One region of the Streptomyces sp. NPDC000983 genome, then DNA from elsewhere that is predicted to be linked to it. Evidence: riboswitches for the same ligand, from Rfam matches in the RefSeq annotation. Region 1 holds a riboswitch; the other holds the start of a gene.
The links. A riboswitch is a leader RNA that binds a small molecule or an ion and turns the genes downstream of it on or off. The one in region 1 is predicted to bind S-adenosylmethionine.
Positions count from the first base shown of each region.

Region 2: linked by a shared signal. The riboswitch ahead of thrC (threonine synthase) and the one ahead of ABT296_RS13635 (aminotransferase class V-fold PLP-dependent enzyme) in region 1 are both predicted to bind S-adenosylmethionine.

Region 1 is NZ_JBEPBM010000010.1:13,635-18,080, reverse strand. It holds gene ABT296_RS13645 (rhomboid family intramembrane serine protease) at 76-813, shown strand; gene ABT296_RS13640 (Lrp/AsnC ligand binding domain-containing protein) at 810-1,091, shown strand; gene ABT296_RS13635 (aminotransferase class V-fold PLP-dependent enzyme) at 1,113-2,474, opposite strand; SAM riboswitch class IV at 2,607-2,723, opposite strand; gene trpD (anthranilate phosphoribosyltransferase) at 2,798-3,862, opposite strand; gene qcrB (cytochrome bc1 complex cytochrome b subunit) at 3,984-4,446, opposite strand, start outside.
Region 2 is NZ_JBEPBM010000011.1:117,811-122,256, reverse strand. It holds gene groL (chaperonin GroEL) at 1-64, opposite strand, end outside; gene ABT296_RS15360 (cold-shock protein) at 416-619, opposite strand; gene ABT296_RS15355 (MoaD/ThiS family protein) at 1,051-1,326, opposite strand; gene thrC (threonine synthase) at 1,323-2,606, opposite strand; SAM riboswitch class I at 2,625-2,782, opposite strand; gene ABT296_RS15345 (glucosyl-3-phosphoglycerate synthase) at 2,956-3,900, shown strand; gene ABT296_RS15340 (alpha,alpha-trehalose-phosphate synthase (UDP-forming)) at 3,963-4,446, shown strand, end outside.

The sequences.
Region 1 (4,446 bases):
GTACTCGCCGCTCGGCCGTCCACGGCGGCGAGGCGGCCTGTCCGTGTACGCCCCGTTACGTCATGCTCTGTAGTCATGATCAGCAAGTGGAGCTCCAGGACCGCGTACCCCGTCCGGCTGCCGTCCGCGCCGGTCACCTACGGGCTCATCGCCCTGTGCACGCTGATCTTCCTGATCGGACCGGCCTCGGGACTGAACCCCGCCTACGGCACCGGCGAGGAGCTGCACGCCGCGCAGCGCGCCTACTTCCGGCGCTGGGGCGTGGTCCCTGCCGAGCTGTTCGAGGGCTCGGCGCGCGCCGCGCTCACCCCGGCCACCGCGCTCTTCGTGCACGGCAGCTGGGTGCACCTGCTGGGCAACATGCTCTTCCTCTACGTCTTCGGCGTGCTCACCGAGGAGCGCATGGGCCGCGTCCAGTACACCCTGTTCTACCTGGGCTGCGGCTATCTCGCCCTGCTGGGCTACGCGGCCGCCAACGCGGACTCCGAGCAGTCCCTGGTCGGCGCCTCGGGCGCGATCTCGGCGGTGCTCGGCGCCTTCCTGGTGCTGCTCCCCGGGGCCCGGGTGACCAGCCTGCTGCCCTTCCTGTTCTTCCTGCCGCTGCGCTTCCCCGCCTGGGTGGTGCTGCCCTTCTGGGCGGCCCTGCAGTGGCTGGCCGCCGGGCGGGCCTCCAGCGGCCCCGGGGTCGCCTATCTGGCCCATCTGATCGGCTTCGGCCTGGGGTGCTGCTTCGCCTGGGTGCGGTTCGGCCGTGCGACTAGAGTGAGGACCACCCCAGCGACGCCGGCCCCCGAGGGAGAGAACCAACCGTGATCACCGCGATCGTCCTCATCAAGACCAGTGTGGACCGGATCCCCGAGATCGCGGAGCAGATCGCTTCGCTGGACAGCGTCAGCGAGGTCTTCTCGGTCACCGGCACCTACGACCTGATCGCCATGGTCCGGGTCAAGGAGCACGAGGACCTCGCCGAGGTCATCCCCGGCCGGATCAGCAAGATCCCCGGCGTGGAGGGCACCGACACCCACGTCGCGTTCCGGACGTACTCCCAGCACGACCTGGAGGCCGCGTTCGCGCTGGGGCTGGACAACTAGCCCAGCCCCCCGTGCGCCGGGTCAGACCGCGGGCACGCAGCGCCCGTCCTCGGTGCGGTAGTTCCACTTCGCGCCGTCGGTGACCAGTTCCCGGACCGCGGCCACGAAACGTTCGACGTGCTCGTCGGGGGTGCCCGCGCCGAAGCTGACGCGGATCGCGTTGAGGGACTTCTCCCCGGGCGCCGCCTCGGGGGCCCCGCACTCGCCCTGCGAGCGGGGGTCGCTGCCGAGCAGGGTGCGCAGCAGGGGGTGGGCGCAGAACAGTCCGTCGCGGACGCCGATGCCGTACTCGGCGGAGAGGGCGGCGGCGAAGTGGGAGCTGTTCCAGCCGTCGACGACGAAGGAGATCACGCCCACCCGCGGGGCGTCGTCACCGAAGAGCGACAGGATCCGCACCTCGGGGACCTCGGCGAGGCCGGTGCGGACCTTCTCGATCAGGTGGTTCTCCCGTGCGATCAGGCCGTCGAAGCCGGCCTCCGTCAGGGCCTTGCAGGCCGAGGCGACGGCGTAGGCGCCGATCACGTTCGGCGAGCCGGCCTCGTGCCGGGCCGCGCTCTCGTGCCACTGCACCTCCACTCCCCCGTCCTCGCGGCGGCTGACCTTGCGGCTGGCGCCGCCGCCCGCGAGGTACGGCTCGGCCGCCCGGAGCCAGTCGGCGCGGCCGGCCAGGACGCCGGTGCCGAAGGGCGCGTACAGCTTGTGGCCGGAGAAGGCGACCCAGTCCACGTCGAGGTCGCGCACGGACACCGGGTGGTGCGGGGCGAGCTGGGCGGCGTCCAGGACGATCCGGGCGCCGTGCGCGTGGGCGGCGGCGGCCAGCTCCCGCACCGGCCACAGCTCGCCGGTGACGTTGGAGGCGCCGGTGACGCAGACCAGGGCGGGGCCGTGGGGGTCCCGGTCGGCGAGGGCTCGCTCCAGGGTCCGTACCGCCGCCTGCGGGGTGCGCGGGGCGTCGAGGTAGGTGACCCGGGCGTCCTGCCAGGGCAGCAGCGAGGCGTGGTGCTCGGTCTCGAAGACGAAGACCTGGCAGTCGGCGGGCAGGGCCGCGGCGAGCAGGTTCAGGGAGTCCGTGGTGGACCGGGTGAAGACCAGCTGGTCGTCGGGGCGGCAGTCGAGGAACTCGGCGACGGTGCGGCGGGCGTTCTCGAAGAGGTCGGTGGAGAGCTGGGAGAGGTACCCGGCGCCCCGGTGGACGCTGCCGTAGTACGGGGCGTAGGCGGCGACGTCGTCCCAGACCCGCTGGAGCGCCGGGGCGCTGGCGGCGTAGTCCAGCGCGGCGTAGGTGACCTCGCCACCGGTGACGAGCGGCACGGTGACATCCCGGCCCAGAACGGGCAGCGGGGCACAAATGGTCCGGGCGGAGGCAGCGGTGGGGACGGACATGGCGAAGCTCCCGTGAGAGACGGAGGAGAAGAGCGGAAGGAAGGTGCGCGGAGGCGGGGCTCGGCGGCCCTAGCGCATTCGCTTGCTCACGGGAGACTCCCTCGAATGACCAGGACCCCTGGTTTCGAGAGGGGTCCGCGCTTGCCGTAGACCTCGCTGCCTACGGCCTGGTCTTCACCCGGGGCACCCCGCCACGGACGGAGGGTTGCCGGACAGTCGGCCGGGGCCTCATGACTGTCACTCATGACCTGGTACAGGAACGTACGTGAAGTGATCGCGGTCCCGCAACCCGTGTCCGGATCGCGGGACCGGCGAACGAATCCCTAGGCGTTGCTCGCCGCGACCCAGCGCTCCAGCGTCCGCCTGGCCTCGCCCGAGTCGATCGACTCGGCCGCCTTCGCCATGCCGGCGCCGATCTGTTCCGCGAGGGGGGCGCCGGTGGGGTGCAGGGCGACCAGGGCGGCCGCCGAGTTGAGCAGCACCGCGTCCCGCACCGGGCCGGTCTCGCCGCCCAGCAGGCGCCGGGCCACGTCGGCGTTGTACGAGGCGTCCGCGCCGCGCAGCGCCTCGACGGGGACCAGGTCCAGGCCGACGTCCCGCGGGTCGAAGGACTCCTCGGTCACCTTGCCGTCGCGGACGATCCACACCCGGGAGGTGGAGGTGGTCGTCAGCTCGTCCAGGCCGTCGTCGCCGCGGAACACCAGCGAGGAGTTGCCGCGCTCGGCGAAGACGCCCGCGACGATCGGCGCCATCCGGGGATCGGCGACCCCGACGGCCTGCGCCCGCACCCGGGCGGGGTTGGTGAGCGGGCCGAGGACGTTGAAGACCGTGCGGATGCCCAACTGGCCGCGGGCCGCGCCCGCGTGACGCATCGCCGGGTGGAACTTCGCCGCGAAGCAGAAGGTGATCCCGGCCTCCTCGACCACCCGCGGCACCCGGGAGACGGGCAGCTCCAGGTTGACGCCAAGCTTCTCCAGCACGTCGGAGGAGCCGGAGGCGGAGGACGCGGCCCGGTTGCCGTGCTTGACGACCTTGGCGCCCGCGCCGGCCACCACGATCGCGGACATCGTGGAGATGTTGACGGTCTTGGCGCCGTCCCCGCCGGTGCCGACGATGTCGACGGTGTCGCCCGACACCTCGATCACGTTGGCGTGCTCGTACATGGTGCGGACGAACCCGGTGATCTCCTCGACCGTCTCGCCCTTGGCGCGCAGGGCCACCACGAACCCGGCGATCTGCGCGTCGGTCGCCTCCCCGCGCATGATCAGGTCCATCGCCCAGGCCGTGTCGTCGGCGCTCAGGTCGCGCCCCTCCAGCAGGCCGTTCAGCAGCGGGGGCCAGGAACGGCCCGCCGCGATGTCGCCTCCAGCGGGGGTCACAGCGCTCATAAGGCCGCTCCTGAGTGTCGTAGAAGAGTGTGCTCCCACCCTATCCAGCCCGGGGCACGGCGAAGGGCCCCGTCCGTACACCGGACGGGGCCCTTCGGCCGTGGCGTGGCGTGCGCAGCGATCAGTGGTGGCCGTGGCCGCTCGTGATCTCCTTGTACTCCTCTACGGTCGGCTTCGGAATCTGGGACTCCTCGCCGTAGTAGGCCTTGCTGAGCTTGACGCGCAGCTTCTCGGTGCCCTTCACCTTGCGCTCGACACCGTTCTCGTCGACCGTCGGGCCGAGCTCGGCCGGCTTGTACTGCTCGTGCGCGGTGAGCGTGTGCAGCGCGTCCTGGCTGAGCGGCTCGTGCACCTCGATGAACTCACCGTGCGGCAGGCGCTTGATGATGCCCGACTCGCGGCCGTGCAGCACCTTGTCCCTGTCGCGGCGCTGGAGTCCGAGGCAGATCCGCTTGGTGATGACGAAGGCCAGGACCGGGGCCACGAAGAACCCGATGCGGACGAACCAGGTGATGGAGTTGATCGACAGGTGGAAGTGGGTGGCCCAGAGGTCGTTTCCACCACCGATCAGCAGCACCATGTAC
Region 2 (4,446 bases), on a different contig from region 1:
GCTGGTTCATGCCGCGCTCGAGGCCGCGCCGCGCCTCCTCGTCGAACGCGATGATCTTGGCCATGTGAAGTGGTCCCTCCAGGACTGGGGGTGATTCCTCGGACCGCGCCCGCGCCCGCGACGGACGGCCTGCCTGCCTCGTGGTTCCTTGCCCCACCCGGCCTGCGGCCTCACCGACCCGGTCCTTCGTTGTCACTCTCACCTTCAGAGTGCTAACGCCAATGATTAGCACTCGACCCATGCGAGTGCAAGCGGCTCTCGGGGATCGAACCCCACTCCTTCGGGGCGGCGACCCCGCGCCGGACCCCGTGCGGGCACGGCCGCGGGCATGCGGAAGGGCCCGCACCCGAGGGGTTGGGTCCCTCCGGTGCGAGCCCTTCAGCAGAAGACTCGCTTGCGGTTCTCGGTCGCGCGTTCAGGCAGTGACGCGAACCATGTCGGCCTGCGGGCCCTTCTGGCCCTGCGAGATCTCGAACTCGACCCGCTGGCCCTCTTCCAGGGTGCGGTAACCGTCCATCTGGATCGCGCTGTAGTGGACGAAAACATCCGCACCACCGTCGACCGCGATGAAGCCGTACCCCTTCTCCGCGTTGAACCACTTGACGGTGCCCTGAGCCATGCCTAACTCCCCTATTACTGGCCCTTGCACAGATCCGCACTTCGCGGATCCGGGTCAGACCTCACCCCCCAGTCGTATTGGGGGCGTGCGCCGGAACGCGTCGACCGCGGCTGAATGTATCTGTCCAACTGCCGTCTGCAACAGGTCAATCGGACGAGAATTCTGGACGCACGAGGTCCGGAATGTAGTAAGAATTCGCCTGCATTCAGGGCAAGTCGGGCCCCGCAAAAGAAGCAAATGACGCAAAAGACCCGCACACTTTGGCTGTTTCTCATCGCCTGGAGGTCGGAGCTCATATGCGTCCGGCAAGCGGGGAACAGCTGGTTCCCCAACTCTACCGTGCTCAATCAAGCAGAATTGCCCCCTCCGTTTCTCTTACGGAGAGGGCAATTCGATGAACTCTCGGTGACATACGTTACCGAAGGTAACGATCAGCCGCCGGCGACCGCCGGAATGATGGAGACTCCGGCGCCCTCGGGGGTCGCCGTCTCCAGACCCTGCTCGAAGCGGACGTCGTCGTCGTTGACGTAGACGTTCACGAAGCGGCGCAGCTTGCCCTGGTCGTCCAGGACGCGGGCGGCGATGCCGGTGTGGTTCTTCTCCAGGTCGGCGATGACCTCGGCGAGGTTGGCGCCCTCGGCGGCGACCTCGGCCCGCCCACCGGTGTAGGTGCGCAGGATGGTGGGGATGCGGACGGTCACGCTCATGCGAGGCCAGCCTCTCGGAAGGAGTCCAGGTTCGGGCGGATGGTGGCGGTCAGGCCGGTGCCGGCCACCGCGTCGAGGGTCTTCAGGCCGTCGCCGGTGTTGAGGACGACGGTCGTCTTCGCCGGGTCGAGCAGACCGTTCTTGATCAGCTTCTGCGTCACGCCGACCGTCACACCGCCCGCCGTCTCGGCGAAGATGCCCTCGGTGCGGGCCAGCAGCTTGATGGCGTCGACGACTTCCTCGTCGGTGACGTCCTCCACCGCGCCGCCGGTGCGGCGGGCGATGTCCAGGACGTAGGGCCCGTCCGCCGGGTTGCCGATGGCCAGCGACTTGGCGATGGTGTTCGGCTTCTGCGGGCGCACGACGTCGTGGCCCGCCTTGTAGGCCACCGACACCGGCGAGCACCCCTCGGCCTGGGCACCGAAGATCTTGTACGGCCTGTCCTCGACCAGACCGAGATTGATCAGCTCCTGCAGGCCCTTGTCGATCTTCGTGAGCTGCGAGCCGGAGGCGATCGGCACCACGATCTGGTCCGGCAGCCGCCAGCCGAGCTGCTCGCAGATCTCGTACGCGAGGGTCTTGGACCCCTCCGCGTAGTACGGGCGCAGGTTGACGTTGACGAAGCCCCAGCCCTCGCCGGCCGGGTCGCCGATCAGCTCGGAGCAGAAACGGTTCACGTCGTCGTAGTTGCCCTCGATGCCGACGAGTTCACCGCCGTAGACCGCGGCCATGACGACCTTGCCCTGCTCCAGGTCGTGCGGGATGAACACGCACGAGCGCAGGCCCGCCCGGGCGGCGGCGGCACCCACCGCGCCGGCCAGGTTGCCGGTGGAGGAGCAGCTGAGCGTGGTGAAGCCGAAGGCGCGCGCGGCCTCCAGGGCCTGGGCGACGACCCGGTCCTTGAAGGAGTGCGTCGGGTTGCCGGAGTCGTCCTTCACGTACAGCCCGCCGGTGACGCCGAGTTCGCGGGCGAGGTTGTCGGCCTGGACGAGCTTGGTCCAGCCGGGGTTCAGGTTGGGCTTGTCCGCCACGTCCGAGGGGACGGGCAGCAGGGGCGCGTAGCGCCAGATGTTCGCGGGTCCCGCTTCGATCCGCGCGCGGAGCTCCTCGGTGTCGTACGCCGAGAAGTCGTAGGCGATCTCCAGCGGGCCGAAACACTCCTCGCACGCGAAGACCGGGCCGAGCGGGACGCGGTGACCGCACTCGCGGCAGCTCAGGGCGGCGGCGGGACCGAGGTCGACGGTGGGATTTCCGGTGCTTGCGGCAGTCTGCACAGCCATGTGAGGCGAGGCCCTTTCTCCTCATCTTCCTCACGACGCATTTCGCCGTGAGACGGATTTGGCACCTTCCCGAGCCGGGAGCCCCGCAGGGCGATCGACGGTGATCGCTACGAGAACCGACTGGAGGGTTGCCGGGGCTTCATCGGGCCGTGTCCCTCTGCCCCTCTGGATGAGCGGTATTCGGTTGTGGGCGCTGACGGCCCCCGACATGCGATGGTCATCAGCGTTGTTCAAGACTGTAACCGAAGGCCAGGACAGTTGAGAGAGCCGTCCGAACCGCGAGATGGATCACATGGGGCGTTCATGCTGGTCCGGAGCTCGCCGAGAGATCGCAGAGGAGCCGCGCACTGTGCTGGAAGAAACCGAGCGCTGGCTGAGCACCCGCTCCTGGTCCGTGACCGACCGCCCGCTGCACCAGATCATGGCCGCGAAGCGCGCCTCGGGCCAGTCGGTCTCCGTCGTGCTGCCCGCCCTCAACGAGGAGCGGACCGTCGGTGACATCGTCGCCGTGATCCGGCACGACCTGATGCAGCAGGTCCCGCTGGTCGACGAGATCGTCGTGATCGACTCCGGTTCCACCGACCGCACCTCCGAGGTCGCCGCGGCGGCCGGGGCGACGGTCGTGCACCGGGACGCGATCCTGCCCCGCCTGCCCGCGGTGCCCGGCAAGGGCGAGGTGCTGTGGCGCTCGCTGCTGGCCACCCGGGGCGACATCGTGTGCTTCGTCGACGCGGACCTGAGGGAGTTCTCCTCGGACTTCGTCTCGGGCATCGTCGGCCCGCTGCTCACCGAACCCGGGGTCGACCTGGTCAAGGCGATGTACGACCGCCCGCTGGGGCAGGCCGCCGGACAGGGCGGCCGGGTCACCGAGCTGATGGCCCGCCCGCTGCTGAACATGCACTGGCCGCAGCTCGCCGGATTCGTGCAGCCCCTGGGCGGGGAGTACGCGGCCCGCCGCTCGCTGCTCGAACAGCTCCCCTTCCCCGTCGGCTACGGCGTGGAGCTGGGCATGCTGATCGACTCGCTGCACCTGGTGGGCCTGGACGCGCTGGCCCAGGTCGACGTGGGGGTGCGCAAGCACCGGCACCAGGACGGGCAGGCGCTCGGCCGGATGTCCGCGGCGATCTACCGCACCGCCCAGCTCCGCCTGGCCCGCGGGCACCTGGTCCGCCCCGCGCTGACCCAGTTCGAGCGCGGCGAGGACGGTTTCGAGCCGCGGACGTACTCGGTGGACACCGAGGAACGGCCGCCGATGGTGGAGATCGCCGAGTACGCCGCACGCAAGGTGGCCTGACACATTCCCCCGCCGACTGCTCGTACGTTTGAGCGTTTACGACACGGGCTAGGTTGGAGCACATGGCTTCCACGCACGATGCTGCCCGGGTGCTGGTCGCGTCGAACCGCGGCCCGGTCTCCTACGAGGTCCAAGGCGACGGCTCGCTGCGCGCCAAACGGGGCGGGGGCGGACTGGTGTCGGGGCTCTCGGCGATCGGGCCGGACGCCGGTGCCCTGTGGGTGTGCTCCGCGCTCTCCGACGGCGACCGCGAGGCGGTCCGCCGCGGGGTCGGCGAGGACGGTGTGCGGATGCTCGACATCCCGGCCGAGGTGCACTCCGACGCCTACAACGGCGTCGCCAACTCGGTGCTGTGGTTCGTCCACCACATGCTGTACCAGACGCCGCTGGAGCCGGTCTTCGACGCCGCTTTCCGGCGGCAGTGGGAGAACTACCGGCGCTACAACCTGGCCTTCGCCGAGGCGCTGGCCGGCGACGCGGCCGACGGGGCCGCGGTCCTGGTGCAGGACTACCACCTGACGCTGGTGCCGGGGATGCTGCGCGAGC